One region of the Bacillus sp. H1a genome, then DNA from elsewhere that is predicted to be linked to it. Evidence: riboswitches for the same ligand, from Rfam matches in the RefSeq annotation. Region 1 holds a riboswitch; each other region holds the start of a gene.
What was found. Region 1 has a riboswitch for S-adenosylmethionine ahead of metK (methionine adenosyltransferase). Riboswitches for the same ligand answer to the same signal wherever they lie in the genome.
Positions count from the first base shown of each region.

Region 2: another riboswitch for S-adenosylmethionine. It lies ahead of U860_RS0116830 (LLM class flavin-dependent oxidoreductase); the one in region 1 lies ahead of metK (methionine adenosyltransferase).
Region 3: another riboswitch for S-adenosylmethionine. It lies ahead of U860_RS31090 (YezD family protein); the one in region 1 lies ahead of metK (methionine adenosyltransferase).

Region 1 covers NZ_AYMH01000027.1:87,505-99,505, reverse strand. Annotated here, with positions in the region: gene U860_RS0113280 (glycosyltransferase family 1 protein) at 1-684, shown strand, start outside; gene U860_RS0113275 (molybdenum cofactor guanylyltransferase) at 970-1,572, opposite strand; gene U860_RS0113270 (MogA/MoaB family molybdenum cofactor biosynthesis protein) at 1,569-2,078, opposite strand; gene U860_RS0113265 (hypothetical protein) at 2,342-2,521, shown strand; gene U860_RS0113260 (hypothetical protein) at 2,528-2,707, shown strand; gene metK (methionine adenosyltransferase) at 2,751-3,950, opposite strand; SAM riboswitch class I at 4,120-4,242, opposite strand; gene pckA (phosphoenolpyruvate carboxykinase (ATP)) at 4,472-6,058, shown strand; gene U860_RS0113245 (ATP synthase subunit I) at 6,573-6,953, opposite strand; gene U860_RS0113240 (hypothetical protein) at 7,257-7,478, shown strand; gene U860_RS0113235 (DMT family transporter) at 7,507-8,412, opposite strand; gene U860_RS0113230 (iron-sulfur cluster biosynthesis family protein) at 8,525-8,848, opposite strand; gene U860_RS0113225 (Nif3-like dinuclear metal center hexameric protein) at 8,974-9,894, shown strand; partial or broken gene U860_RS37000 (HAD family hydrolase) at 9,916-10,085, opposite strand; gene U860_RS0113220 (ATP-binding protein) at 10,206-11,423, opposite strand; gene U860_RS0113215 (ATP-binding protein) at 11,449-12,001, opposite strand, start outside.
Region 2 covers NZ_AYMH01000037.1:71,446-83,446, forward strand. Annotated here, with positions in the region: gene U860_RS0116810 (immune inhibitor A domain-containing protein) at 1-1,268, opposite strand, end outside; gene U860_RS0116815 (hypothetical protein) at 1,961-2,119, shown strand; partial or broken gene U860_RS36475 (dihydroxyacetone kinase) at 2,317-2,403, opposite strand; gene U860_RS0116825 (alpha-L-glutamate ligase) at 2,465-3,421, opposite strand; gene U860_RS0116830 (LLM class flavin-dependent oxidoreductase) at 3,414-4,472, opposite strand; SAM riboswitch class I at 4,555-4,661, opposite strand; gene dhaK (dihydroxyacetone kinase subunit DhaK) at 4,955-6,706, opposite strand; gene dhaS (dihydroxyacetone kinase transcriptional activator DhaS) at 6,885-7,457, shown strand; gene dhaQ (DhaKLM operon coactivator DhaQ) at 7,471-8,469, shown strand; gene U860_RS0116850 (ATP synthase subunit I) at 8,573-8,944, opposite strand; gene pssA (CDP-diacylglycerol--serine O-phosphatidyltransferase) at 8,984-9,517, opposite strand; gene U860_RS0116860 (6-phospho-beta-glucosidase) at 9,694-11,133, opposite strand; gene U860_RS0116865 (beta-glucoside-specific PTS transporter subunit IIABC) at 11,226-12,001, opposite strand, start outside.
Region 3 covers NZ_AYMH01000003.1:176,095-183,774, reverse strand. Annotated here, with positions in the region: gene lysA (diaminopimelate decarboxylase) at 124-1,440, shown strand; SAM riboswitch class I at 1,558-1,666, shown strand; gene U860_RS31090 (YezD family protein) at 1,738-1,881, shown strand; gene U860_RS0102620 (phosphoadenylyl-sulfate reductase) at 1,968-2,672, shown strand; gene sat (sulfate adenylyltransferase) at 2,712-3,848, shown strand; gene cysC (adenylyl-sulfate kinase) at 3,861-4,454, shown strand; gene U860_RS0102605 (ferredoxin--nitrite reductase) at 4,467-6,089, shown strand; gene U860_RS0102600 (DUF3906 family protein) at 6,100-6,300, shown strand; gene cobA (uroporphyrinogen-III C-methyltransferase) at 6,387-7,163, shown strand; gene U860_RS0102590 (sirohydrochlorin chelatase) at 7,165-7,680, shown strand, end outside.

The DNA of each region.
Region 1 (12,001 bases):
CCTGAAACATTACATCAATTAAAGAATAAAGGATTTCAAAATCTCTATATTTGGGGACGCGGTGTAGATTGCTCTCTCTTTCATCCAACTTACAATAAAGACCTATTCCGAAAAAAATATAATATTACAGCGGACTATATTCTTTCCTACGTCGGACGCCTTGCTCCTGAAAAAGATATCGACACTCTTCAAACACTTATTCATATGACCAATAAAGAACGTAACGATGTTCATTGGCTCATCGCTGGAGATGGCCCTCTTGCAAAGATCTTGCATGAAAATGTTCCAAAAACAAATGTAACCTTTACTGGATATTTACAAGGTGAGGATTTGGCTGAAGCCTATGCTTCTTCCGATCTGATGGTATTTCCATCTGCTACTGAAACATTTGGGAACGTCGTACTTGAATCACTCGCATGTGGTACACCTGTCATTGGTGCGAATAGTGGTGGAGTTAAAAATATTATTAAAGATGAAAAAACTGGATTTCTATGTGATCCAAAAAATGAGGACTCCTTTTTATCATCTATTTATTATTTATTAAACAATGAAGAAAAATTGAAACAAATGGGTTTAGCCGCCTCGTCTTATGCGAAATCACAAAGTTGGGATGAAATCTTTCTTAATTTACTTAACCAATATGAGGAAGTCCTTCACCGAAACAAGGCAGAGCTACTAGCTTAATTATAAAATAAACTCCCTACAATGAACCGTAGGGAGTTTACTACACAATCGTAAATTTTAGTTTAATAAATGATACATAAGGTGAAACATAATCTTGTATCTATAGCCATTATAACAGAATCATACATAACTAAACAGACTTGTAATAAAAACCCATAAAAATTAATATATGGTTATATAGTATTTTTACTGTATAATGATTTTAAGAAATCCCCCTTAAAATCAACTTACTCACATACCTTTATACAGCAATTGTTCCCCAATTTCTGTATATCAAAAAACCTTTCATTCATTTGAAAGGTCTTTTTGAGCCTGTACATATTCTTCTTTCGTATTCACATTTATAAACCAATACGAATTCGCTTGCACATCTTCTCCGGTAACATATTTCACATTACATTGTGATAAAAGCTGTCCCATACTTCTTTTTTCTTCCTGAAGCAGTTTATCAATTTTCCCTTTAACTCGTTTATGATACGCTGCCAATAGCGGCTGTTTTCTACCTTCAATTATAGGAACGATCGCATCATACTCATCGCTCGTTTGCTCTATTAAAATTGCAAACCATTCTTTTGAAACATTCGGCGCGTCACAAGGCATTATGATATACCAGTCTGAATCTATGTATTCCATTCCTGATACAATTCCAGCAAGCGGCCCGTTCCCTTTATAGTGCGGAATGTCTTCTATAACAGGAACTTGTATTAATTGCTCCAATCGCTCTTTTATATCAACATGACTAATGACTACAATTTCTTGCAAAGTACTTTCCATTACTTTCACAATATGCTCAACAAAAGTAGTCCCTTTCCAAATCGCTAACGCTTTCGGTTCTCCGAATCTACTCGACATGCCTCCTGCTAATACAATTCCAGTACACCTTTTCATTGGCGGCGCAGCTCAAATGTAATATGACCTAATTCAGGCAAAATCAATTTATTCATCGCAAGACGGACAGCTCCGCTAGACCCTGGCATCGAAAAGACTACTTTACGCCCGATTGTACCGCCAATTGCTCTACTTAACATCGCACTACTTCCGATATCTTCTAAGTAACTAATCATGCGGAACAGCTCACCAAATCCAACAATCTCTTTATCCAATAACGCTGACACTGCCTCAATCGTTACATCACGCTTCGTAATACCAGTACCGCCATTCGTTAGCACAACATCAACATCTTCTTGATGATAACCAGCTAACACAGCCTGCTGAATACTTTCTTTATCATCTTTCACAATTTCATAAGCAGTCACTTTATGTCCCGCTTCTATTAATAATGCATGTAATAATTGTCCGCTCTTATCAGTCTCTTCCGTACGCGTATCAGAAATCGTAACAATTTTGCAGCGTACCTCTTTTGGTGCTTGTTTTTTATGTTCAATTGCGCTCATTTTGTATCCTTCCTTCCTTAAAGACTTTTCTTCATTTTATCATACATACCTTTACACAATTATGTATGAAGCCACTGATACGTCATGATACAATATAAGTATATACAACCATAAAAAGGAAATGAGAGATTATACTGTCTATCCCATGTCTTATACTCCTAGCTCTCGCATCATTAACTACTATTTAATGCTCCTTATCTTTTTTACATAGTAAATTTCATTTTAAAACTTACATTAAAAAATAATTTGGAGGTTCACACATTATGGAACTTTATAAAAAATTAACAACAACATTTATTCTCTTATTTATCGCTTCCATCACTGTCGGATTTTCCTTGAAAGGTGCAATCCCATACGCTACATTAATGAGCACTATTTTCGCAACACTCTTTTTACTATGTAGTGCATTTTGCGCGGGCAAAGCACGTCAAATGAAAGGGTGATCTCGCATGTTTCATAAAAAGCCAACCGTTTGTCAATCATGCAAAAAAGAAATACAAACGTATGAAAAAGCATGGGTTCATATACCATTTCCGGCAAATGGAATGACAAATATGAAAAAGTATATTGAACTAGACGGTGAAGTGTATTGTAGTTCATGCATTCAAGTGGTAAATGAAACCAAATAAAAAAAGCTTTGCGCTCACACCGCGCAAAGCTTTTTTTCATATATTATAGACTAGCTTGCTCTTTTAAAGCAGCTGCTTTGTCTGTACGTTCCCATGATAAATCTACATCAGTACGTCCGAAGTGTCCGTAAGCTGCTGTTTGTTTGTAAATCGGGCGACGTAAGTCTAGCATTTTAATAATACCAGCTGGGCGAAGATCGAAGTTGTTACGAACTAGTTCTACTAATACATCTTCAGATACTTTACCAGTGCCGAATGTATCAACTGAAATTGATACTGGTTGCGCTACGCCAATTGCGTATGCAAGTTGTACTTCCGCTTTATCAGCAAGACCAGCTGCTACGATATTTTTCGCAACATAACGAGCTGCATATGCTGCTGAACGGTCAACTTTCGTTGCATCTTTACCAGAGAATGCACCGCCACCGTGGCGAGCGTATCCACCGTAAGTATCAACGATGATTTTACGTCCTGTTAAACCAGCATCACCTTGTGGTCCACCGATTACGAAGCGACCAGTTGGGTTAATGAAGAATTTCGTTTCTCCATCCATTAATTCTGCTGGAACTACAGCTTTAATTACGTGCTCTTTTAAATCGCGATCGATTTCTTCCCATGTAACATCTGGATGATGCTGTGTAGAAATTACAATTGTATCTACACGTACAGGTTTACCATTTTCATCATACTCAACTGTAACTTGCGTTTTTCCATCTGGACGTAAGTATGATAATGTGTCATCTTTACGTACTTCAGTTAAACGACGAGCTAATTTGTGAGCAAGCGAGATTGGAAGTGGCATTAATTCTTGTGTTTCATTACATGCGAAACCAAACATTAAACCTTGGTCTCCTGCACCAATTGCCTCAATCTCAGCGTCAGTCATTTGACCTTCGCGTGCTTCTAGCGCTTGGTCAACACCCATAGCGATGTCAGCAGATTGCTCATCGATAGATGTTAAAACAGCACAAGTTTCTGCATCGAATCCGTATTTTGCACGTGTGTAACCAATGCCTTGAATTGTTTCACGAACGATTTTCGGAATATCTACGTAAGTAGAAGTCGTAATTTCCCCCGCTACCAATACTAAACCAGTTGTTACAGTTGTTTCACAAGCCACACGTGCATTTGCGTCTTTTGATAAGATCGCATCTAAAATTGAATCAGAAATTTGGTCACAAATTTTATCTGGATGTCCTTCAGTTACAGACTCAGATGTGAACAGATGACGTTTTTTTGTCATGTGGTAAACCTCCCTACAGTAATTGTATATATTGTACGGAACTCATCCTTAATTTGCCACAAACTGCGACATACATTTATTCTCCCACACAAGCATACAGAAAAACCTTTCCTACTTAACATAGAGGAAAGGTTTAATTTGCTACTTGCATACTGCTTTTTGCCCTTTGCTCTTATCGTTCGAGACCATTAGCCTCGCACAGGTTTTAGCACCTATTCACTTGTTATTTACCATCACAAGTGAGGTTGCTGGGCTTCATCGGGCCTGTCCCTCCGCCAGCTCGGGATAAGAGAGTATCCGTCCCAACCTATACTAAAGAAATGATATTCATTTGTCAATTATTATTCACATTTTCCTGAAAGTTTTTCTCAATAAGCATAGAAAGAAATATTAATAAGGAAATAATGCATTCACACAAACAAAAACAAATAAATAGTATACATTATTTATATGATTGTGTTATACTCTTGATGGGGATTACGAGAAATATTTCATTAAATGAAAAGGATGGTATATAAATTATGAGTACTGTGAATGTCCAAATTGGTTTACATGAATTATTGAACGGAAGCAATGCACAGATTCAACTAAGTGTTCCGCAATTAGTGGAAAAAGTATTAATGCGAAATGAAGGGAAATTAACTTCTACTGGTGCCGTTTCTGCTTCAACAGGAAAATATACAGGACGTTCTCCTAAAGATAAATTTATTGTGAAAGAAGCATCGGTTGCTGACAAAATTGCTTGGGGAGCTGTGAATCAACCGATTTCTGAAGAACATTTTAATAAATTATATACTAAAGTTTTAGAATACTTAAAAGAAAAAGAAGAGTTATTCGTATTCAAAGGATTTGCAGGCGCTGATCGCAACTATCGTCTACCAATTCAAGTTGTTAACGAATACGCATGGCATAATTTATTCGTGCATCAATTATTTATCCGTCCAACTGAAGAAGAATTAACAACTCACGAATCGGAGTTCACAATTGTTTCTGCACCAAACTTTAAAGCTGATCCAGCAGTTGACGGTACAAATTCTGAAGCATTCATCATGGTTTCATTCGAAAAACGTATCGTACTAATCGGTGGTACAGAATACGCTGGAGAAATGAAAAAATCAATCTTCTCTATTATGAACTTCTTACTTCCAGAACAAGACATTCTGTCTATGCATTGCTCTGCAAACGTAGGCGAAGAAGGCGACGTGGCACTATTCTTCGGTTTATCTGGAACAGGTAAAACAACATTATCTGCTGATCCAAACCGTAAATTAATCGGTGATGATGAGCACGGTTGGTCTGATAACGGTGTATTCAATATTGAAGGCGGTTGCTACGCAAAATGTGTAAACCTTTCTCATGAGAAAGAACCACAAATCTTCGATGCAATCAAATTCGGTTCAGTTTTAGAAAACGTTGTCATTAATGACCAAACACGTATCGCAGACTATAACGATACTACTTTAACAGAAAATACACGTGCTGCATACCCTATGCATGCGATTGACAATATCGTACTGCCAAGTGTTGCAGGACATCCAAATACAATTATTTTCTTAACTGCTGACGCATCTGGCGTATTGCCTCCAATCAGTAAGTTATCAAAAGAACAAGCTATGTATCATTTCTTAAGCGGTTATACTAGTAAACTAGCAGGAACAGAGCGCGGCGTTACATCTCCGCAAGCTACATTCTCAACTTGCTTCGGTTCACCGTTCTTACCGCTTGATGCATCTCGCTATGCTGAAATGCTTGGTGAAAAAATCGAGAAACATGATGCAAAAGTATTCTTAGTAAACACTGGCTGGACTGGTGGCGAATACGGCGTTGGTAAACGCATGAACTTAGGTTACACTCGTGCAATGATTCAAGCAGCACTAAGCGGTGAACTTGCGAAAGCAGAAACTGCAAAACACGACATCTTCGGTCTAGAAGTACCTCGTCACGTTCCAGGTGTACCTGACGAAGTATTAATGCCTGAGCAAACTTGGGCTGATAAAGCTGCTTACAAAGCGAAAGCAATTGAGCTTGCGAACGAGTTTAAAGCAAACTTCAAAAAATTCGATAGCGTTTCTGAAGATATTATTAACTTAGGCGGTCCAATCGCTTAAATTTAACTTTTCTGTTGAATAACCCTTTACTCATATGAATAAGTATTGTGTAATCACAAAGTTTCGCGTACTCACCGACAAAACCCAATGCGGCTTAACGGTTACACATACTTACATAAAAAAGAAGCTTACGTTTTTCACGTAGGCTTCTTTCTATATATTCTTCAATTTATCCACATACAAATCACGACTTCGAAAACATAAACTGAGTTCCCACTCACTTACGCCTTCTGTTTTCACACCGCATGGGGCAAAAAAAGGCTCTGACCGCTTCTATCCATCGCTAGATCCTCTATTCCACCTGAAAAGGTTCCAAACCCAGTTTTCAATTTACATACTTGGATTTTCTCACATACAAATCAAGGCTTCGAAAATATAAACAGATTTCTCGCTCACTTACTCTTTCTGTTCTCACGCGGCATGAGGCAAAAAAAGGCTCTGACCGCTTCTATCCATCGCTAGATCCTCTATTCCATCTAAAAAGAAGCTTTTTTAGCTTTTTTAGCTTTTTTATCTATTTCGTTAATTCTTTTTCATCTTTCATACTATAGTAGCCTAAATTAATAACAATTAAAAAATAACCGCCCATAATACCAACTGCAAATGCCCACATAACCATATGGTGCTCAATTTCATACATAATAATGGCACCAAGAATTGCAGCTGCAAAACGATTAAACATACCAAGTGTCGGCGCCTTTGTTTTCTTTACAATGCTATCTCCAAGCTTCTCAATACGTCTTCCTAAAATCCAAACACAATACATGCTTACAATAAGTCCAATTCCAGCACCTAAAAAATGAGCTGAAAATGGTGTTATCGCCCAACCTAGTAACATAATACCTAGTAGATAATACGCTTGAATTTTAAACGACCTTAATGACATACTAATCATGCTGTACTCCTCTTCAATAGTTTTTATTTATCCAACAAAGCTATATAACTCACTTAGTTCGAGTCCATACTACTTAAAAATTCATTTACATACCTATTTCATCCAAATTAAAAACAACATAAACACAATGTTTACGTTGCTAAAATGTTTTTAGGAAATAATATTATACAAGATTCCTAGTATAGAATCACCGATAAATGTGACGTTTTTCAAAACATTTTTCGTCCATTTATGAAAAAAATGATATCAATCTATGAACATACGGATATGATGTAATAAGCACATAAATAAAGGGGGCGTCTAATGATTTATTTTTTAATGGCTCTCATTCACCTCATTGTCCCTGCGCTTATTGGCCTTTCATTATATTGGTACACGAAAAATCATAGTATCTTCTATGCTGTCCTCGGTGTTCTTCTTCCAGGAATTATTCTTATTACACTCTTCCGCATTCCTTTTCTTAATTTAATTCCACTTATTACTGCCATTTTATTTCTCGTATTTTTACCTAAAATAAAAAAATAGGAAAGCAGATCATAGGTGATCTGTTTTCCTATTTTGATATAGATTCTTGCACGGTAGACTGCGCTTCTACTTTCTCTGACTTCACAAACCATAGACCGAAGAAAATGATGATTCCACCGATAATTTGCTGTAATGAAATATATTCTTTTGCCCATACAGCTGCAAATAAAACCGCTATAAGCGGTGTAATATACATATATACCATCGTGTGCGACGCACCAATTTTTTGTACACCAACATACCACATAACTAAACCGAATACCGTTACAAAGAAAATAGAATAAAGCAAGGCAAACCATGTCATCCCATTTGCAATATGAAATGGCATTGAAAAAACATGTGGTCCACTTAACACAGCAAGCGGAATTGCTCCAACAACTGCTGACCATGCCGTAACACGAAGAGCAGAATATTTTTTTATAAGAGGACCTGCTAAAACAGGGTAAAGCCCCCAGCATATTGATGTAATAAGTCCAATTCCGTTTCCGTAAGAGGAACTAACAAGTGAATGTCCGGCCAACAGAACAAGCACAGTACCACCGCAAGCAATAATAGAACCGATTAACTTTCGGGAAGAAAACTTTTCTTGTTTAAGCGAAATAGCAAATAAAGTTGTAAAAATAGGTGAAATAGAAATGAGTAAAGAGGCATTTGTAGCAGATGTATATTTGACAGTTTCCATAAATAACGTTTGATACAGTACAATACCTACAACGCTAACGATGATTAATCTTGGTATATCCTTTCGTTCCATGTAAAGTGACTTTTCAATAAAGAACGTAAGTAATAACAATAACGGTGCCGCTGCCATCATTCGAAGTGCCGTAAACTCAATCGCTGTAAACTCTAAAAGTCCGTATTTCGCAATCGTATAATTGACACCCCATATAATAACAACACTTAAAATTAATAATTCAATTCCCCATTTTCTCATGCGTAATCCCCTCCGCAAAGAAAATTATACAGAAAATTCAATCACATGTACATTTCATTATGTGAAAAAAACAAAGACAGAGAGGCGTATCATATACGCCTCTCTGTCTTTGTTATACTCGAATATGTAGCTTCATATTCGGATTATAAAACTGGCTCGGACTCTTCAGTAGAAAATGCCCTCCAGATTCATGTAAATCAACCGTTAACTTATCATCCATAAATACAAGCTTTGTGCGATCTGCAATAAAGTTTAGTGCACTTGATTCAATATTTACATCGCGCTCATCTTTCTCTGAAACGGCTACTAAATCAATAATCCCGCTCATGACACAACCGCAACCTTCATTATCATAAAATAACTTTATATATTTCGCTTCACTTGGAATCGTATCCATAATCTTTTTATATGCTGCATCTGTTACAGTAACGTACATACGTGAATCTACATCCTCTCTTCTCTTCTCATATCATTCATATATTGTACCACTATTTTTCTTAATTCTTGTATACAGAAAATTAAGAAAAATGTTAGAATGGCAATGATAAAGGAGGAATCACAATGCCAGCCTTAAAAGAAATAGAGCGATCGCTTAATCATTTATTCCAAATTGAAAAATACGGAAAAGACAGTTCCTTTAGTCGTTTCATTCCAGCTACATATGATCAAATCCAGTTTCCGTGGAAACAATTTTTTGAAGCAAATTTTGTTGAACAATTTAATGGTCTTATGATACGAGGGGCTGAAAATGTAAACACAGTATTTTTGGCTGTCTTCCCTACAGATGATGTTCTTGAAAAATTCATTTCACAATCTATGACAGGTGATTTACTCTTCATGCACCATCCACTTGTGATGGAATGCGGTGATCCGCTCGGGAAATCCGGGCGAGGATTTGTTCCAATTCCATCGAAATATTTGTACGCAATAAAAGAAAAACAACTTTCTATATATACATGTCACGGTCCAATGGATTTTCATCAAACATATGGAACTAGTATTTCAATTGCAAAGGCACTTCAAGCTAATGTAATTGACGGATTTGCTCAAGGTGGTCCTGAACAAGAGGCAGTCGGTCTCATTTGTGAAATAGATGAAACATCAACAGAAAAACTCCAAAAACATCTAAAAAAACTCTTCAACATTCCGTATACAGACTTTGAAGGTAAACAACATGACTCCATTACGAAAATTGCAATTATTGCTGGTTGCGGTGATGTCGTATCTTTAATGAAAGAAGCCGAAGAAAAAGGTGCTGAAGCTTACATTACAGGAGAAATCCATTGTCATATTGATAACGAATACGGTAAGTATAAGTACTCACTTATTATGGATTACGTTAAAGAAACGAATATGTCACTCATCGGTGTATCGCACTCTGCCTCTGAATATTTAGTGAAAAAGACATTAATGCACGGTTGGTTTAAAGAAATTTTTGATGTGAATATTACTTTGTTACCGCAGGAAAAATGGTGGTTATAATTTTTAAAGAGGTATCTTACTTTAGCTACCTCTTTTTACTACACTTAAAATTTCATACGTTACTTTAAAAACATGATCAGCCCCTTCAAATCCTTTCCTTCTCTTTGCTCTCCATAACGCTAAACAAAATTTTTCCCAGCCTGTTTTGCACATTAAAAGTCATATATTAAGTCGCCTATGTATATTGTTTCATTTTGAAACTCTCATCACTGATTATTAGTTGAACCAATTGGAACTTAACGCAGGATAAATCAATAAAAAAACATCACTTTTGACAAAGTGATGTTTTCTATTTATCTCTTGCACTATCATTAAATCGGCAACATAATCTCTACCGTCGTTCCAACTCCAACTTCACTTTCAAAGTTCAACTTACCGTGGTGATCTTTAATAATTTTTTCCGTAACTACTAAACCTAAGCCCGTTCCAGTTTCTTTCGTTGTGTAAAAAGCTTCATTTAGCTTCGGAATTTTATCTTTTGGAATACCGCATCCCTCATCTATAATTTGAATAACAATTACATCTTCTACTGTAACTTTTACAGTAATAGTTCCGCCAACTGACATTGCTTCAATCGCATTTTTTACTAAATTAAAAAATACTTGCTTCAATCGTTTTTCATCGCATGTGATTGAGGGTATATCCTTACTATAAATAGCCTGTATGTTTACCCCTTGTTCTAAAGCCGGTTTTTCCATAACTCGAATAACATAAGAGATGATTTCTTTTATATTATGAGTTTCTGATTCTATCGATTTAGATTTCTCAAACCCACTTAGTTCTGTAGCGATTGTATTAATACGATCTACTTCCTGCTTCATAATCTCACTATAAATCTTATCTTCTGGATGTTTTTTCGCTTGCCTATTCACAAGTTTTTTCAATTTTGCTAGCGGTCTTTTAATCTTATCGCCAATTACTGTTGCCATTTTTCCAACCGTCGCTAATTTTTCTACCTTTTGCATTTCTTTATCCATCATTTCAAGTGTGCGAACGTAAGACTGGAGTCTTAAAAGTATAATCCAACATATAATAGCAAACACGCTGCATAATGCCATTGGGATAAGCACAATAAAGGATTGAACAACGAATCCCATCAGTGCATATTTTCCGACAAGAACTCCAGCAACTAACCAAAAATACCTTTTATTCACAAAGATCGGTGCAAATAAAATAAAGAATCCTTCTACTATATTCCCACCATCAAATTCAGCATCACTTCCGTAATAGATAATGAAGTTGTTAATAAAATCCAATATATTATAGCCAATTAAAATAATATACTTCACAATATATGGATTTTTCCGCTTCATACAATATATTCCGATAAGAAACAATAAAACCATCAAACTATATAACCATAAACCTAATCCTTCTCCAAAAACATCTGCTAACCTTTGATCTCCTTCTGATAAAAGGACCATAGCCTTTTCAGCAAAATCATACATAAAAAATATAACGAAGAATAAGCATAAAAATATTTTTAACGCCTTTATTTCTTCTTTTTCAAATATATAGCCTTTGTCCATATGATAGCTCCTTTTACAACACCTCTTACTCTTGTGTTACATTGCGCTCAAGTTTTTTCGGAAGCAGTATTTCTACTCTCGTTCCTTTCTTTACTTCACTAGAAATATGTAATTCTCCAAGGTTCTCTGTAATAATTCGCTCTGCTAACGTAAGGCCTAATCCAATTTTATCTTGCTTCGTTGTATAAAAAGCCTCTGTAACTCTTCCTAAATTCTCTTTTTTTATCCCGAAACCACTATCTACTATACTTATTACTACATAATCTCTTTTTTTATCTTCAACTTGTATTTGCAATGTTCCACCATGTTCCATTGCCTCTAGAGCATTTTTAATAACATACAAAAATACACCTTTTAATTTTCGTTTATCACATTCAATCTCACTTCTATTATGCTCTTCATTAAAGGTGAAATTTATATTTAACTCGTCCATTTTTTCATGCATTTTTTCTAGTGCTTGTACTAGAACATCACTTACAATATGTTTTTCATAAACAGAAGGTTTACATGTAGCAACCTCCATTAATTCGCTAATCATATTATTCATATTTTCTATTTCAAGAATCATTTGTCCATAA
Region 2 (12,001 bases), on a different contig from region 1:
TGTGGTGAGAAACTTGTTGGCTCTGTTCCTGCAATTTTCCCAGCCCAGCTGCCGCCGCTCATAATAGACCATGACTCAACAGGTTCACCTTGTCCTGTGTACTTTGTATCATACTCATCTGGTAAGCCTAAATCATGACCATACTCATGCGCAAACACACCAACCGCTCCATCCTCAGGCTCGATTGTATAATCGTATGCAGCCATCTTTCCGCCCCAATTCGAAACAGAAGATTTTGTGCCATCAATCGCATATGGTTTTGATCCAAGTTTTGAACGATGAGACCAAATCGCATCATCTTTCAATTTACCGCCGCCAGCTTCTTGACCCACGCCAGCATGTACAACCATTAAATGATCAATAATGCCATCTGGCTCGTTTTTATTTCCATCACCATTTTGATCGTATTGATCAAATTGATCATAGTCTGCTAAATTTATCCCTTTTGCTACCGCTGCTTTTAATGCTTCTTTCACAAGATCGCGTGGCCCTAAAGGACCCTTGTTATCATGACCAGTTCCCGCATCCGCACCATAATCTGAAGCTTTTCCTGGAACAGTAAGCCATTCCGTTACAGTTCCATCAACTGTGTAGCTGCCACCAGATTGTTCTTCATAATATTGTTTAAATGTGTTAATCTTCGATCCATCAAATAACGTAAATGGTTCATCACCAAATAACATTTTTTGATAATGTTCACGATTAAAGTCCTTAGAATACATGTATCCTGGCTCTTGATCAATATTGTTATGCTTAAAATCGCTAAATTCTACAAGTAAAACAAGTACTTTATCTTTTCGAACAGCTCCATTGTACTCTTCTTGCTTCGCTGGTGTAGTAGGCACTTTTCCATTTAATTGTCTAGGATTCAATCCTGCATCTTGTCCAGCTACTGGTCCTGCTGCCTGCTGCTGCGCCTGTTCATTTTCCTTCATTTTTGCATCTTTTACTTTTTTCATAAAATCAGAAGCTTCTTGCGTAAGACTATCTCCTGTCAAGATTTCTTTACCAGGGTTTTCCCCTTTCTTTTTCTCAACATATTTTTCAACAGCCTTTGACGTCTCAGCTTGTGATGCAGATTGATCAATCACGCCCCGTTGTTTTAGCGCTTTTGCCAAACGCTCATCTGGTATTAAATGCTCATCTATTGGTAGAGATGATGTTGGTGTTTCAGCATACGCCGCATGCCCCCCAAAAGCAAAACTACTACTTAGCACTGCCGCTGTTGCTAATACTGATAAAGGTTTTAACTTCTTATTCTTTTTCAATGCATTTCCTCCCCAATTGTTGCGAATTATCGTTTTTTGCCGATAGCAATATAATATTCGTTATAATACGAATATTCAATATTTTTCAACAAATGAAATGTTGAGAAATATTTTTTTATGCAGGGTAGGATACATAAGATAGCAAAATAAAAAAGTTCTGCTAGTTTATGTTTTGCACATAACCATAAAGTGGAATCACTCGTTCTTTTATCTTGATGGCGATGGAGTAGCGCTGGGAAAGAAAATACAACATACAAACAGCCCAAGTCCCTCATTGGAACTTGGGCTGTTTGTTATTTGAATGAATACTTTCCATATGGATTCTTATAAGATTCTGAATCATTTTATGTAGATTCACTTTACAAAAAGGCTGTTATTTATTTATTTATTTTAAGTGCAATAGTCATATTTGCTCGATTCACTTATTTTTTGGAAATAAATAATCACCACCTAAGGAATCCTATTGAATTCCTTTTCTATTTATATTCTAATTACCTCTTGAATTATCAGAAAATTATTGAAAAAGTTTTTTTCTTTATATATATAACTCTATCACACTTAATTTCTTGCTAGTATATACATACCAATATACAAATAAATATAGTAGAAAGCGATACTGTAAAAGCTAGTAAATACTTTTATATTAGTCATCAAGCTAAAGAAAAAACTTTCGAAAAAGGAGCGTTAAAATAATGAAAAAACTTTTTGGAATGATTTTAGGTTTATCACTTTCAGCTGCTTTATCTATAGGGTTAGCATTCCCTTCACAATCAGATTCTAAGGAACAAGTTGATTCGACTAAATCTAGTACAATTATGTACATGCAATCCAGCCACGGTGACTCCTGGTAATACAAAGAATTTTTTATTCGTAATTAATAGACAACATATAGCAGACTACTTATTAACTTCAGCCCATTTACACTTAAATTCTGTACCGAAATCATTTGCAACTAAAGTAATTGGTTTGCTTCTAAGCCACATTAAAATATCATTCAACTAAATTTAAAAACCCCCTCCACCTTAAGGTAGAGGGGATTTTCTAATTTCTATTTCAAACTACCGGCAATCTCCGTAAAGATAACTCCAAGTGCATGCGCACTTGCATAAGGATATCCTAAATTTCTTGCACCGATAAAATGTGCTATATCTTCTTTTTTCCTATCTTTGCACCAGAACCTTATTTTTTAATCAACATTATTTAACTGACTCTACTTGTTTTTCTAATTCTATTCCAAGGAATTTAGCAAGCTCGAGCATACCAAATTGATTAGCCACAGACTCTGCATCAGAATTATAGTTTGTGTTTGTATTAATATCATACGTATAAATTGTACCATCTGAACTGCGAATAAATTCGATACCAGCAACAGTAATTTCATTTTCTTTCAAAAATCCCTTGTATTGTTCAATAATTGGCTCATGGAAGTCCGATATAATTTCAAATTTTGTTGGAGCCTCTTTCTTACTCTCTTCTCCTACTGGGCAAAAAGCATCATGAATAGAGCACGCATCTGCTGGACAAAGCTCAAACCCTTCTGATGTATCTACTTTAACTGCATATACAAACTGGCCGCCTACAAACTCACACCGTGTAATATATGGCTCAGGTGCTTCAATATACTGTTGGATTAAAATAATTCCATCAATAGGCTCTTCAAACGTCGGACCATCCAAATATTGTTCTAAAGCCTCAATGGAATGAAAAAGTTGAACACCAAGGCCTTTACCTGCCCGGTTATGCTTTGTGATGAATGGTACTTCCCCTAACTCCCTTGCTGCTTTTATTATATTATCACGACCAACAGCACCAATTGTTTTCGGCACTTGTATCCCAAAATTTCTTAATGCTGTATATTGATTCAATTTACTTACTTCAAGGCGTAATGCACGAGACCCATTAAATACTGTTCGCCCGTGTCCCTCTAACCAAGCAAGAACCCCCTCAGTCAACTCGGGTGCATATCGATGCCCTCTTGTATGTGAAGAAGCACTCATGCGGCTATAAAAAACACCTTGGGGAGGTTCTTGTTCTAACGAAATAATTCCTTCATCCAAAAACCATTCCTCATAAGGTAACTCTTGTTCTTCCAACCTTTTCACCAAATGATCCGTCCATTCCTTATTCTCATGTAATATGTAAATTTTACTCATTTGTAATCAATTCCTTTCTTTTCAATTCAACTAATGGCATCACCTTTTCAGAAAATCGTTTCATTTCTTCAAGCTGTGGCGAAAATTGCAAAAGTAATAATGTAACACCCACTTTTTCAAAAGCAAGTATCCTTTCTGCAATTTGTTCTGGTGTTCCAATTAGATTAGGGCGTAACCCACGATTAGATACGGAGTAATCATTCAGCTTCACTTGCTGTTCCAAATGTGATTTACTAATAAAATCTTGATAACCCGCATAACCTAAAGCATCATCTTTCACATCCGTTATTCGTCTCCATTCTTCCAAGGCCTCTTCTTCGGTATCACGACAAATGACGTACGCCGCGAGCCCGAATGACTGCAATGGCTCCCCTGTTACTTTCTTTCTACGATTCTTCATATCTTCTATTTTCACACACACCTCTTCCACTGTTCCCCCATGCATTACATATGCATCCGCGTGTTTTACAATTACCTCTTTCCCTCGCTCGCTCTCACCACCTGCATAGATCTTAATTCCTTGTTTCTGCACAGGTTTTGGATTTAAATGTGTATTATGAACCTCATAAAAGTTCCCCTCATAAGAAAATACCTCTTCCTTCCAAAGCTCTCTCAAAATTGTTACAAATTCTTCTGTTCGATCATACCTTTCATCATGTGCGGTAAATACCCCACCATACTGCCTCGCTTCTTCTTCCCACCATGCTGAAACTACATTCAATGTAAAACGGCCATTACTTAATTGATCGATATTCGCTGCCATTTTCGCTGTAACTGCTGGATTGTGGAAGCCAGGTCTTACAGCTGTCATTATCTCTAATCGATCCGTTACTGCAGCAAGTCCCGCCGCGGTTGTCCATGCTTCTAAACTTGGTGCTGAAACACCTTTTATATCATTTAAGTTTAATTCTGCAATAAGCGTTGTTGAAAAACCTAATCGCTCTGCCGCTTGCGCTGTTTGTTTTGCGTACTCAAACGTAGGCGGCATAGATTCATCATCTATATTTCGAAGCCATCCCCCAAAAATCGGTAACCAAAAACCATACTCCACTACATATTCCTCCTTCATCTTTTAGTCATAAAAAAAGCTACTCTTATTGAAATAAGAGTAGCTTTCTTTACTAAGTGAACCGCTCTTATCTTTCAGGTGTTTTTTCACCTGCAGGATTTGGCACCTTTCGTCTAATACGAGGTTGCCGAAGTTTCATAGGGCCCGTCCCTCCACTTCTCAACATAAGAATTATTTGTTTTTTTATTTATTATAATCGTCAGAATAATAAAAATCAACACTTAATACCTATTTTTCCGATGAGTATTATAATGATATATCTTCCTTAATTAAGTTTAACTACTTTCTTTCCAAAGTCAGCTTAAACATCTAATAACTTAGATGATTAAAGCAAACTATAAAAATACAAAGAATGTGACTAATTTTCCAACTTTAAATGCTTACATATCAGCTTTCTATCCAAATATCAATCAACTATATTAAAAAATCCCCTCCACCTTAAGGTAGAAGGGATCTTCTAATTTCTATTTCAAACTACCCACAATCTCCGTAAAGATAACCCCAAGCGCATGTGCACCTGCATCTGGATATCCTAAACTTCTTTCACCAACTGTACCGGCGCGGCCCATGCGAGCGACGATTTCTTTCGTATACTCTGCTCCTTTAACCGCTGCTTCTGCTCCTTTTTCAAAGGCAGTTTTCACGTCTGTACCGTTTGAAGCACTGTCGATCCAAGAATCTACACAAGGAGCAAGTGCATCAACAAGCGTCTTATCACCAACTACCGCTCCTCTACCGAACGATCTTTCACCGATAGATTGTATACCTTGAAGTGCCGCTTGCAACATTTCAGCGAATTCTCCAACTGTTAGCTCACGTTTTTCACCTGCTGCTTTACTAGCTGCGCGGAATGCTCCGCCCCAAATTGGACCAGAAGCGCCACCGCAATGTTCCATAATAATCATTGAACAACCGTCAAGGAATGATCCGATCGTTACATTCTCTTGTTCTACAATAGAATGCCACTCACGTTTTAATTGCTTAAATCCTTTTGCCACACTCATTCCGAAGTCGCCGTCACCTGCATGTGTATCTAACTCACAAAACGGTACTTCATTTTTAATAATAACGTCGCTCATTTTATCAACGAGATAAATCATGTTGTTTAATGTAATGACATTATCTTTAATAACAGCGTGTTCTTCTGCTGTTTCTAATTCAAAGGAAACTTCCTTCTCTTCTGTCTCTTCAAGCACATTCACGTACTCTACACTCTCAACTGGTCCATCGACTTTAAATGCTGGTGTATTACACTCTTTTGATAATAACGTTTTCAGCTCATCATCTAACTTCATTACCGTTAAAGACATACCAGCCATATCAATACTTGTCATATAATTACCGACGAACACTCTATTAATTTTAATGTTTCTAGCAGCTAATTCTCGCGTAACTGCATTGTTAAATAGATAAAGTTCTTGAAGTGGTGTGCCGCCAAAACCATTTACAAGAAGCGCGATTTCCTCGCCATCTTTTACTCCTAAGTCTTTTATTAAATCGTTTGTCATACGGTTAGCTAATTCATCTGCTGACATCATTTTTTCACGCTTAATTCCTGGTTCGCCGTGAATACCAACGCCATATTCCATTTCATCTTCACCAAGTGTAAAAGTAGGTGATCCACTTGCTGGAACTGTACAAGAAGTTAACGCTAAACCGATTGTACGCACATTAGCCGCTGCTTTTTCTGCGACAGCTTTCACCGCTCCTAAATCCATACCTGCTTCCGCTGCTGCGCCGGCAATTTTATGCACTAAAATAACTCCCGCAACACCGCGGCGCCCTACTGTGTACAGACTATCTTCTACTGCAATATCATCATCCACTTTTACGTAGTCTACTTCAATTCCATCTTCAGTCGCTAAATGCGCTCCGTTTTTGAAATTCATAATATCGCCGCTGTAATTTTTAATAATTAATAACGTACCTTTTTTACTAGCCGTCTCTTTAATCGCTTGATATACCTGAATTTGCGAAGGAGAAGCAAACACATCTCCGCACACTGCTGCATCTAGCATTCCTTTTCCGACTAGCCCTGCATGCGCTGGCTCATGACCACTACCGCCGCCGCTAATTAACGTTACTTTATTTTCATTCATTTCTTTCTTCTTAATGACTTTATACTTTTTCAAAAACTCAAGCTCTGGATGAGCCATAACCATTCCGTTGCACATTTCCATTACTAATGTTTCAGGTTTATTCATAATCTTTTTCATTGTGATTCTCCCTCAATTCCTTTAATATATTGTGATATATTTGAAATCTTCTTCTTACTACTCATGTTAAAATGAAAGCGTTTTATAGTAAACGGACAAAATGGACAATCTGTCTAAAGACACCGCTCTCATTTATGGATAGGATTTTTATATTAATAACATTCTAGGGATGATTCAGATGACCTCTTCTATAATTTCTAAAAAGATAATCGCGAACTCATTAAAATATTTAATGGAAACAGAGTCATTTCATAAAATATCAGTGAGCGATATTATGTTACACTGTCAAATGCGTAGGCAAACTTTTTATTATCATTTTAAAGATAAATTTGAACTATTAAGCTGGATTTATAGAGAAGAAACGAAAGAAAACATTATAGACTTTCTCGACTATGAGAAATGGGAAAATATTTTCGATTTATTATTTGATTACTTTTATGAAAATCAAAAATTTTACCGAAATGCATTTAAAGTCATTGAGCAAAACTCATTTAATCACTATTTATTTGAGCATACGAAAAACTTATATATGAAGATTATTGATGAACTATCAATGAGTTGCAGACTAACTCTTTCTAATGAAACGAAAAATACGATTGCCTCTTTTTATAGTCACGGCTTCGTTGGGACGATAAAAGATTGGATTGAAAGTAAATGTGAAGTCGATCCATCCATTATGTCTTCTCTCATGAAAAATATGATAAATAATCAATTACTACTTTTACTCGAGCAATCAGCAGACAAATCATAAGGTGGCAAGAACAATGAAAAAAATTATGAATGATGTAGAAAATATTGTTCAAGACATGCTGCATGGCTTTTATTTTGAACATAACGACAAAGTAAATTACGACGAAACACATAACATCATTTATGTAAAAGATATCGCAGACATGAAACAAAACGTTGCCATTATAAGCGGCGGTGGTAGCGGACATGAACCAGCCGATATTGGTTATGTAGGAAAAGGAATGCTTACAGCGGCAGTAAACGGAAGTATCTTCACTCCGCCTACAGTGGAACAAATTGTAGCGGCAACTCGCCTCATGCCAAAAGACAAAAGTATTTTATTCATCATTAAAAACTTTAAAGACGACGTAGAAAACTTTCTAGCAGCAGAACAAATCGCAAAAGAAGAAGGAAGACAAATTGACCACATCATCGTAAATGACGACGTTTCAATTGAAGATGATGCTTCCTTTAATAAAAGAAGACGCGGCGTAGCTGGCACTGTTTTTGTTCAAAAAATACTAGGTGCAGCCGCTCTTGAAGGCCATTCTTTAGAAGAACTAACAGCACTTGGTCGTTCTGTAATCGAAAACTTACACACATTAGGAGTCGCCCTTTCACCTGCACACGATCCAGTACAAGGAAAAGCTTCATTCACATTAAACGACGATGAAGTCTTTTACGGAGTCGGCATCCACGGCGAAAAAGGATACCGTAAAGAAGCACTATCTTCTTCTGAAATATTAGCAATTGAACTTATGAACAAACTAAAAAGCATTTACCGCTGGAGAAAAGGTGACAACTTTGCGATCCTCATTAACGGATTAGGTGCGACACCATTAATGGAACAATACATTTTCGCAAACGACATTCGCCGTTTATGCGAGCTGGAAGGCTTACACATAAAGTTCGTAAAAGTCGGTACTCTGCTAACTTCTTTAGATATGAAAGGTGTTTCGTTGAGTTTTCTTAAGATAGAGGATTTGGATTGGGAGAAATGGTTGAAGGCAGATGTTAGTGTGGGTGGTTGGTAACCACTTCAGTACTTTCCACCAGAAATATTAATAAAAACAGCCACAATCTGTTTATGAAAAGATTGTGGCTACTTTAAGTGGACCCCCAAAATTTTATACTATTCTATTTCTTCGCATCTTTCATGCTGTAATATCCTAAATTAATCACAATTAAAAAATAACCACCCATAATTCCAGCAGCAAATGTCCACATGAAATTGTGGTGTTCAATTTCATACATAATAATCGCACCAAGTATTGCGGCTGCAAATCGATTAACCATTCCAAGCATCGGTGCTTTTTCTTTTTTTACAATGCTATCTCCAAACTTTTCAATACGCCTTCCTAAAATCCAAACACAGTACATACTAACCAAAAGGCCGATGCTTATCCCTACAAAATGGGCTGGAAAAGGTGTCATAAGCCACCCCAATAACATTACGCCCAGCAAACAATACATTTGTATGTTAAATGATCTTAGTGCCATACGAATCATGTTATGCTCCTTTACCTTTCTCATTGTATTTACGTATCATCAATTCCATCTTTCAGACTTCAAGTTTTCTGATATATCCTTTTTAAAATGAGGAAATTTTATTTTGCTCACCATTAAATAAGAAAGTACACATGTGCCAAGCGCCAGGAGAACGGGATTATTTAAAAAGCACAAAATGATGAGACACATTGCTGCAAATGGAATTGGCATTCCGATAAACGTCGGGAGTTTGCTTTGTTGCGTGTTAAATCTAGCAAGCCGAAGCATTCCGCAAATACTGTAAGCTAGCGCACATAGCATCCCGATAGACTGTAAATCTTTTAAAGCGACACTATATGCAAGAATAGACGGAGCTACTCCAAAGGTAACTAAATCCGCAAAGGAGTCTAATTGTCCACCTATTCCCGAAACACAATCAAGTTTCCGAGCAATCATGCCATCAAAAAGATCAAATAACATACCTGTAATAATAAAAACTACTCCCAAATAAATATCGTGAACAAGAACCGCGTGAATAGCCAAAAGCCCACATACAAAATTTGCTATCGTGATCATATTTGGTATGTAACTCATAACACGCTCTTCCTCCAATCATGCTGTTATTAAGTTTCAATATACAATTTAGTTAACTTAACTAAACTATATTACACCTTTATGTTCATGTAAAGGGAAATATATCTCCTTACTTTCTTATTGCATTCAAATTATACAAAAAAGAAGACATCTTAATTGATGCCTTCTTTTTATACTTAAGATTTCAGACTTTCACCATTCGTCTCAATTACTTCTTTATACCAATTAAAGCTTTTCTTTTTCGATCTTTTTAATGAACCTTTTCCTTCATTATCTTTATCAACGTATATATATCCGTAACGTTTTTTCATTTCTCCAGTAGAAGCACTTACAAGGTCGATTGGTCCCCAGCTTGTGTACCCGATAATATCTACTCCATCTTGGATTGCTTCTGACATTTCAATCATATGCTTTTGCAGATAATCAATACGGTAGTCGTCATTTACCTCGTCTTCAGCATTTAATTGATCGATTGCGCCAAGACCATTTTCCACGACAAATAAAGGTTTTTGGTAACGATCGTAAAGTTGGTTCGCTGTAATACGGAACCCTTTCGGATCAATCGTCCATCCCCACTCTGATTTTTCAAGATACGGATTTTCAACAGAACCAAATACATTTCCGCTCGTTATACTTTTTAACACTTCTGGATCCGTGCTTGTTGCTCTGCTTGAATAGTAGCTAAATCCGATGTAATCAACTGTATTATCTCTCAAGATTGACTCATCTTCTTTTTCCATTTCAATCGTCAAATTGTTATCTTTAAAGAATCGTTTCGCATATCCAGGGTACTCTCCTCTTGCTTGTACATCAATAAAGAAGAATGATTCACGGTCTTGTTCCATCGCACGAAGAACATCATCTGGATTACATGTATATGGATACGTTGCACCAGCAGCAAGCATACAACCGATCTTTGCATCCGGAATAATTTCATGACACGCTTTCACAGCTAACGCACTTGCGACAAGTTGATGATGCGCCGCTTGATACTGAATTTGTTTTTTATTCTCGCCTTCTTTAAAGGCTAGCCCTGCTCCCATGAAAGGTAAATGTAAAAGCATATTAATTTCATTAAATGTCATCCAATATTTCACTTTATCTTTGTATCTATTAAAAATAGTTTTTGCATACGTCTCAAAGAAGTTTATAAGCTTTCTATTTTTCCAGCTTCCATACTTTTCTACTAAATGAACAGGAACATCAAAGTGAGCCATCGTAACGACCGGTTCAATCCCATGCTTTAAAAGTTCATCAAATAAGTTATCATAAAACTGTAATCCTGCCTCATTCGGCTGTTCATCATCACCATTTGGGAAAATGCGTGTCCAAGCGATAGATACGCGTAAAGCTTTAAAGCCCATTTCCGCAAAAAGAGCAATATCTTCTTTATATCGATGATAAAAATCAATTGCTTCATGTGACGGATAAAACTCCCCTTCTACTGGCGTAAAAGAATGAATATCCCCTTTCATAACGTTCCAACGTTTTTCACCAGTTGGCAATAAGTCAACTGTCGTTAATCCTTTTCCATCCTCTAAATATGCTCCTTCCGCTTGATTGGCTGCAATCGCTCCACCCCATAAAAATCCTTTAGGAAAAATAACTTTAGACATATATAAAAACTCCTTTATATAAGAATTAACGAGGAAAGGCATTGCCATTTTCAAAGAATACCTTTCTTCGTTTGAACCTGTATGAAATGTAACTACTCTTTAACTCCTAACTCTAGTAAGGAATCTCCTGCTTGAATCTTTTCTACTTCAGTTTTCTTAATGCTATATTTATCATAATTTGTAACAACAACTGGTGTTGTCACAATATAACCCGCCTTTTGAATTTCTGCTATATTAAATTCAATAAGTAATTGTCCTTTTTCTACTCTCGCTCCTTGTTCAATATGAGAAGAGAAAAATTCGCCATCTAGTTTCACAGTATCCATCCCAATATGGATTAAAATTTCAGCACCTGAATCCGCCGTAATTCCTACTGCATGATTCGTTGGGAAGAGCGCAGATATCGTACCTGAAACTGGTGAAAACAACTTTCCTTCTGAAGGCTCAATCGCAACTCCTTCACCTAACGCACCTGATGCAAATGCAGCATCATCAATATCTTGGAGCGGCTGAACAATACCATGAAAAGGACTAAAGATTACTTCATCATGGTTTGATGCAGCTATTTTATCAATTGTTTCAGCTGTTTCTGTAGATGTTTGCTTTTTAGTAAAACCGAATAAGTAAGTAAGAATAAAACCTAATATTAAAGAGACAACCATCGCAACAATTGCTCCCCAAAATCCAGCTGTAATCCCATCTTTCGGGCTAATGAATGTTGGAAGCGCAAATATACCAAGTCCACCTGTCATAAATCCTTGTGTACCGAATACACCAAGTATTCCACCGCCAATTCCTCCAGCAATACAGCTCATAATAAACGGCTTTTTAAGAGGAAGTGTAATACCATAAATCGCCGGTTCTGTAA
Region 3 (7,680 bases), on a different contig from region 1:
ATTTTTCCTAATAAGAAACGCGTGTGAACATTGTTCCGCGCGTTTTTTGTCTATCTAAAAGCGTGCTGCAATGAATAGAAGATTGGGGTTATGAGTTTTAGAGGAAATAAGGGAGGAATTCAAATGTATTTACACGGCACAAGCCGAATCAATGGGCAAGGACACTTAGAAATTGGAGGGTGCGATACGACGCAGCTAGCAAAACAATACGGAACACCACTTTATGTATACGATGAAGAGTTTATTAGAGAGAATTGTCGTACGTTTCATCGTGCTTTTAAAGGAAGTGGTTTCTCTTATCAAGTAGCATATGCAAGCAAGGCGTTCTTGTGCATGGAGATGTGCCGAGTGGCTCGTGAAGAGAATATGTCTTTAGATGTTGTTTCTGGAGGGGAATTATATACTGCGCTCCAAGCAGGTTTTCCGGCATCTCGTATTCATTTTCATGGAAATAATAAAACAGAAGAAGAAATTATTATGGCTCTTCAGGCAAATATCGGTTGTTTTGTAGTAGATAATTTCTTAGAATTAGAAATTTTACATGACTTAGCGATTCAACATGGGAAATTTGTGAACATATTAATCCGTGTAACGCCTGGAGTAGAGGCACATACACACGAATATATAACAACAGGGCAAGATGATTCGAAATTTGGATTTGGTGTTTCAAATGGTCAAGCGATGCAGGCAATTGAGCTTGCCTTGCAAAAATCAAATTATAATGTATTAGGAATTCATTCGCACATTGGATCACAAATATTTGAAACGGCTGGTTTTGTTCGAGCAATTGAAGTACTACGTCAATTTTTAGAAGAAGTGAGAGAGCGAACAAACTATGTAGTGAAAGTATTGAATGTGGGCGGAGGTTTCGGTATACGTTATACGGAGTCTGATACACCGTTAACACTTGAAACGTATGTGCACGCTGTAACAAGTACGGTGAGAGAGCAGTTTACATTATGTGAATATCCGCTTCCGGAAATATGGATTGAACCAGGCCGTAGTATCGTAGGTGATGCCGGAACAACAATTTATACAGTCGGAGCAGTGAAAGAGATTCCTGGTATTCGGAAATATGTTTCAGTCGATGGTGGGATGACGGATAATTTAAGACCGGCTCTATATGGAGCTCGTTATGAGGCGATGTTGGCGAATCGAGGGAATGATGAAAATGAGGAACTCGTTTCGATTGCTGGGAAATGCTGTGAAAGTGGAGATATGCTTATTTGGGATATTGATCTCCCGAAAGTTGCCTCTTCTGATTTACTAGCGATTTCTTGTACGGGTGCGTATGGCTACTCGATGGCTAATAATTATAATCGTATTCGTAGACCAGCTGTAGTCTTTGCAAAAGGCGGGACGTCACAAATTGTTGTAGAACGTGAAACATATGAAAATATTATTGGGAACGATCGCATACGTATTAAAGAGCTTGTTTAAATGTGAAAAAGGAATTGCTCAGGGTGGGCAATTCCTTTTTAAAAAAATAAAATAATTAAAATATATCGGAAAACTAGGATTGAAAAAAATCAGAATTGTGATAAAATACAAATACAAAGCTTATCAAGAGAAGTGGAGGGAACTGGCCCTATGAAGCTCGGCAACCTGCTTATAGAAAGCAAGGTGCTAAATCCAGCAAAATGGAATCCATTTTGAAAGATAAGGTAAAATATATTACCGAACAGTCTTTTCGAAATGGGAAAGATTTTTTTTATGAATAAAAAGGGGGCTGTTTGCGTGGGAGTACGGGAACATTTTGATGAAGTATCCGAAAAAATTCAAACGATGCTTGTTGATATGAAATATGGTTCAATTACAATTGTTGTGCAAGATGGAAAAGTGATTCAATTGGAAAAAAGTGAAAAAGTCCGTTTAAAGTAAAAAGCGCTGACTAGAAAAACTAGAGGCGGTTTTAATCTATTTTATTAGGTTAAAACCGTCTTTTTGCTGTTACAGGGGGAAAAAACATGTTGACGTACGAAACGTGGGAAGAAAATAGTGTTTCATTTTCTGAAGAAGATGAAACGAAGGGTGCGTTATCGGTATTAAGCTGGGCTTATAGAGAGTATAAAGATGAAATTGTATATGCATGTAGCTTTGGAGTGGAGGGAATGGTTTTATTGCACCTTATAAACCAAGTAAATCCATCTGCTAAAGTTGTATTTTTAGATACAAATGTTCATTTTCAAGAAACGTACGAATTAATTAAAAAGGTACGTGAGAGATTTCCTTCATTAAATATTATAGAAAAACAGCCTGAGTTTACACTTGAAGAACAGGCGAAGCTTCATGGAGAGAAATTATGGGAAAGTAATCCGAATCTTTGTTGTAATATTAGAAAAATTTTACCGTTAGAAAAATCATTAGCAGTCGAAAAAGCGTGGATATCAGGCTTGAGAAGGGAACAATCAGAAACGCGTAAGCACACACAGTTTATAAATCAAGATCGTCGTTTTCAATCTATTAAAGTTTGTCCGCTCATTCATTGGACTTGGAAAGAAGTTTGGCGATATGTATACAAACATAGTTTGCCATATAATCCGCTACATGATGTTGGCTATCCGAGTATTGGGTGTGAGAAATGTACATTGCCTGTAGGAGATGGTGGCGACTCAAGAGATGGAAGATGGGCTGGGAAAATGAAGACAGAATGCGGACTTCACTTTCAATGAGATAGATTTTGAAATAAAGCTAAGAAGGGATATAAAAAGATGAGTACAACAAATGAATTAGTAAACCGTATTGATGAAACATATGACATATCGAACATTGTAAAAGAAATCGAGCTAGACAAAATTGCACTTAGTGATTTAGAACTTTTGGCGACAGGAGGATATAGCCCTCTTACAGGATTTTTAGGGAAGAGAGATTATGACTCAGTTGTAGAAACGCTTCGTTTAGTAAACGGTAGTGTTTGGAGTATACCGATTGCATTACCAGTAACGGAAGAAGAAGCAGAAAGATTGAAAGTTGGAGAAGAAGTAAAGCTTGTTAAAGGTGGAACTGTATATGGTGTTATTCAAATAGAAGATATTTTTGTACCTGATAAAGAAAAAGAGGCGTTACTCGTATATAAAACGACGGATGAGGCTCATCCAGGGGTGAAAAAATTGTATGATCGGCCGAACGTTTACGTTGGAGGCGCTATTATTTTAATACAACGCTCTGAAAATGATCAGTTTGCTTCTTATCATTTAGATCCAATCGAAACAAGAGCGGAATTTAAAAAGCGTGGATGGAAAACGGTAGTTGGGTTCCAAACACGCAATCCTGTACATCGTGCGCATGAATATATTCAAAAATCTGCACTTGAAATTGTCGATGGTCTCTTTTTAAACCCGCTCGTTGGTGAAACGAAATCAGATGATATTCCTGCTGATGTGAGGATGGAAAGTTATGAATTATTACTACAGAATTATTATCCAAAAGATCGTGTTTTCTTAGGGGTATTTCCTGCAGCGATGCGATATGCAGGTCCACGTGAAGCGATATTTCATGCATTAGTAAGAAAGAATTTTGGCTGTACTCACTTTATTGTCGGGCGTGATCATGCAGGAGTAGGAGATTATTACGGAACGTATGAAGCGCAGGACATCTTTAAGAATTTTACAGTAGAAGAGTTAGGGATTACGCCGTTATTTTTTGAACATAGTTTTTATTGCATCAAATGTGAAGCGATGGCTTCAACGAAAACATGTCCGCACGGAAAAGAAGACCACGTCATTTTATCAGGTACGAAAGTAAGAGAAATGTTAAGAAATGGTGAGATTCCGCCAAGTACATTTAGTCGTAAAGAAGTAGTGGAAGTGCTAATGAAAGGTTTGAAAAAAGAAGTAGTAACAGAATAGGGAGAGAACGAGATGGATACGAATATTACTTGGCATACAGCTTCGGTTTCAAAAGATGAGAGAAGAGTGAAGAATGGGCATCACAGTTTTGTAGTTTGGTTTACTGGTTTATCAGCTTCGGGTAAATCTACAGTAGCCAATGCGGTTGCTCGTAAACTATTTGGAAAGAATATTGGAAATTATGTGTTAGATGGGGATAATATTCGCCACGGTTTAAATAAAGACTTAGGTTTTTCTGAAAGTGATCGTATGGAAAATATAAGACGTATTGGCGAAGTGGCGAAGCTATTTGTAGATCAAGGTACTGTTGTCATTACAGCGTTCATTTCACCATTTCGAGTAGATCGAAAACAAGTTAGAGATCTATTAGCGGCAGATGAGTTTATTGAAGTCTTTGTGCAGTGTCCAATTGAAGAGTGTGAGAAACGTGATCCGAAAGGTCTGTATAAAAAGGCGAGAAAAGGTGATATTAAACAGTTTACTGGTATTGATTCACCGTATGAGGAACCGGAACAAGCAGAATTAATTGTAGAAACGCACAAGTATTCTATTGAAGAATGTGCAGAACAAATCGTGAAGTACTTACAAGAGCGTAGCTTTATATAGGGGGATTTAAAAATGAGTTATGAAAAAGTATGGGCTAATAATGAAAAATTAAATCAGACTGAGAAAAACAAATTGAAAAAAGATGGTTTGGAAATCTTTAATGATATTCCTTACTATGCGGAAAATGGATTTGAATCTATTCCGAAAGAAGAGTGGGACTCCTTTAAATGGGCCGGATTGTATTTGCAACGACCGAAAGAAGCTGGCTATTTTATGATGCGTGTTAATATTCCTTCTGGGATTATTACAAATGCACAGGCAGAAGCACTTGCTTCAATCGCTGAAGACTATGGGCGTGATGTGTTAGATATTACGACGAGACAGGCGATTCAGTTTCATTGGCTAGAAATTGGGCAAATTCCGGATATTTTTAAAAGGTTAGCGAGAGTTGGTTTATCTTCAGCGGGTGCGTGTGGTGATATTACGCGTAATATTACAGGGAATCCACTTGCTGGAATTGATGCGAATGAACTATTTGATACAACGTTGATTGTGAAAGAAATATACGATTATTTCCAACATAATGAAGAGTTTTCTAATCTTCCACGTAAATTTAAAATGTCTATTAGTTCTAACATTTATAATTCGGCAAATGCTGAAATTAACTGTGTGGCATTTACACCTGCTACGAAAGAAATAGATGGTGAGAAAAAAGTTGGTTTTCATATAAAAGTAGGCGGAGGATTATCTGCGCGCCCTTACTTAGCGGAAGAATTAGATGTATTCGTTTTACCAGAAGAAGTAAAGGCCGTAGCGATTGCAATTGCTACTATATTCCGTGATTTTGGATATCGCGAAAAACGCCATTTAGCACGTTTGAAATTTCTTGTTGCTGACTGGGGAGCTGAGAAATTTAAAGAGAAACTAGTAGAATACACAGGACCCTTGCAAAGTAAAGGAGAAAGTGCGCTCAAAGGATGGAATGCCGGGTATTTTTATGGCGTACAAGATCAAAAACAAGAAGGATTAAAATATGTCGGTTTTAATGTGCCGGTAGGGCGTTTACATGCAGAAGAGATGTTTGAGATTGCAAGAATTGCAAAGCAATATGGAAATGGACAAATTCGTACTTGTAACTCACAAAACCTCATTATTCCGAATGTTCCGCCAGAAAATGTTGAAGGATTATTAAGTGAACCGTTGTTTGAAGCAATTTCTGCAAACCCGAAATCGTTTATCGGTCATGCGGTTTCATGTACTGGTATTGAGTATTGTAATCTTGCATTAGTAGAAACGAAAGAAAGATTACGCAAAATCGCAGAATACTTAGATACACAAATTGCACTTGATGTTCCGGTTCGAATTCATATGGTAGGATGCCCGAACTCCTGTGGTCAACGTCAAATTGCTGATATTGGTTTGCAAGGAGTAAAACTGAAAACAAAGGAAAAGGGAATCGTTGAGGCATTTGAAATATATGTGGGCGGAACGCTATTGGATGGCGGAGCGTATAACGAAAAATTAAAAGGGAAAATAGATGGTGAAGATTTACCGGATGTTCTCGTGTCCTTTTTACGTTATTTCCAAAAGAATAAATTACTAGCCGAAACGTTTTATGATTTCGTAGGACGTGTTGGAGTGGAAGAATTACAAATTGTACTAAATCGCGTATTAGAAGAAGTAATAGCGTCTTAGGAGGGACAATATGGATTTATATCGATTTGAAGCTGTATTAGTGAATAGTGTTGTTCCTATAGTCGTTGTTGCTCAAAGTGAAGAGCAAGCGTTTAAGCTTGCGGAAATAGAGCTGGAAAAGTATTTTTTACCGCTACCAGAAGTGAAAGAAATCTCCTTATATGAAAAAAAGAAGATTCGAAAAGGAGCGGCGTTTGTTATTTATGAGTAGGGAACATTGTAATACAAAATAGTAGTAACTTCCATTCGTGTATAAGGATGGAAGTTTCATTTTAATAATAGAAATGAGGAGAGATGATGGGGAAGGTTTATATCGTCGGGGCGGGTCCTGGTGATCCGGATTTAATTACTGTTAAAGGGTTGAGATGCATCGAGAAGGCTGATGTTATATTGTACGACCGTCTTGTAAATAAAGAATTGCTTTCTTATGCAAAGCCTGAAGCGGATTTAATTTATTGCGGGAAACTCCCAAATTATCACACGATGAAGCAAGAGACGATTAACACATTTCTTGTTAAATATGCGAAAAAAGGAAAAGTTGTAACGAGACTAAAGGGCGGGGATCCATTTGTATTTGGAAGAGGTGGAGAAGAAGCTGAAGCATTGGCAAAGCAAGGTATCTCATTTGAAATTATTCCTGGCATCTCAGCGGGCATAGCTGCTCCTGCTTATGCTGGCATTCCAGTGACGCATCGCGATGCAAGTGCAAGTTTTGCCGTTGTGACGGGGCATAGAAAAGAAGGTGCTGAGGAAGAAGTGAAATGGGAGAACTTAGCGAAAGGTGTAGATACATTAGCTGTCTATATGGGGGTTAGTAATTTACCCTACATATGTGAACAACTTATAAAGTACGGAAAAGAAAAGAATACACCTGCTGCTATTATTGAGTGGGGGACGACATCTATGCAACGTACGGTTACAGGGACGTTAGGAACGATAGTAGAAGTTGCTAAAAAAGAACAAATTCAAAATCCAAGTATGATTGTTATTGGAGAAGTTGTCCGTTTTAGAGAAAAGATACATTGGTTTGAGAAGCAAACGGAAAATGCATATCAAGTAAGCGGAGTGTTGTGATATGAAAGCTGTCTTATATATATGTCACGGAAGCCGTTTGAAAGCGGCAAAAGAAGAAGCAATTCAATTTATTACATCATGTATGAGCCGTGTAGAGGCAAATATTCAAGAAGTTTGTTTTTTAGAGCTAGCAAGTCCATCTATTGATGAAGGATTTCGTACATGTGTGAAGCGTGGTGCTACAGAGATTGTCGCGATCCCTGTTTTTTTATTAGCGGCAGGACATGTGAAGGAAGATATTCCGCTTGAATTACAAAGGTTAAACGATCAATATCCGAATATTAAAATAGTTCATGGTAATCCATTTGGTGTATCAGAAGTGCTTGTAAAGGCGGTATATAACGGAATGGGTATTAAAGAAGAAGTAACACTTTTGCTCGTTGCACGAGGAAGTAGTGATCCTCAAACTTTACAAGATATAAAGTGGATTTCTTCTTTATTTCAAAAAGAAAAGAACATTATAAAGGTGGAAGTTTGTTATTTAGCAGCCGCGGAGCCAAAGTTTGATGAGAAGTTG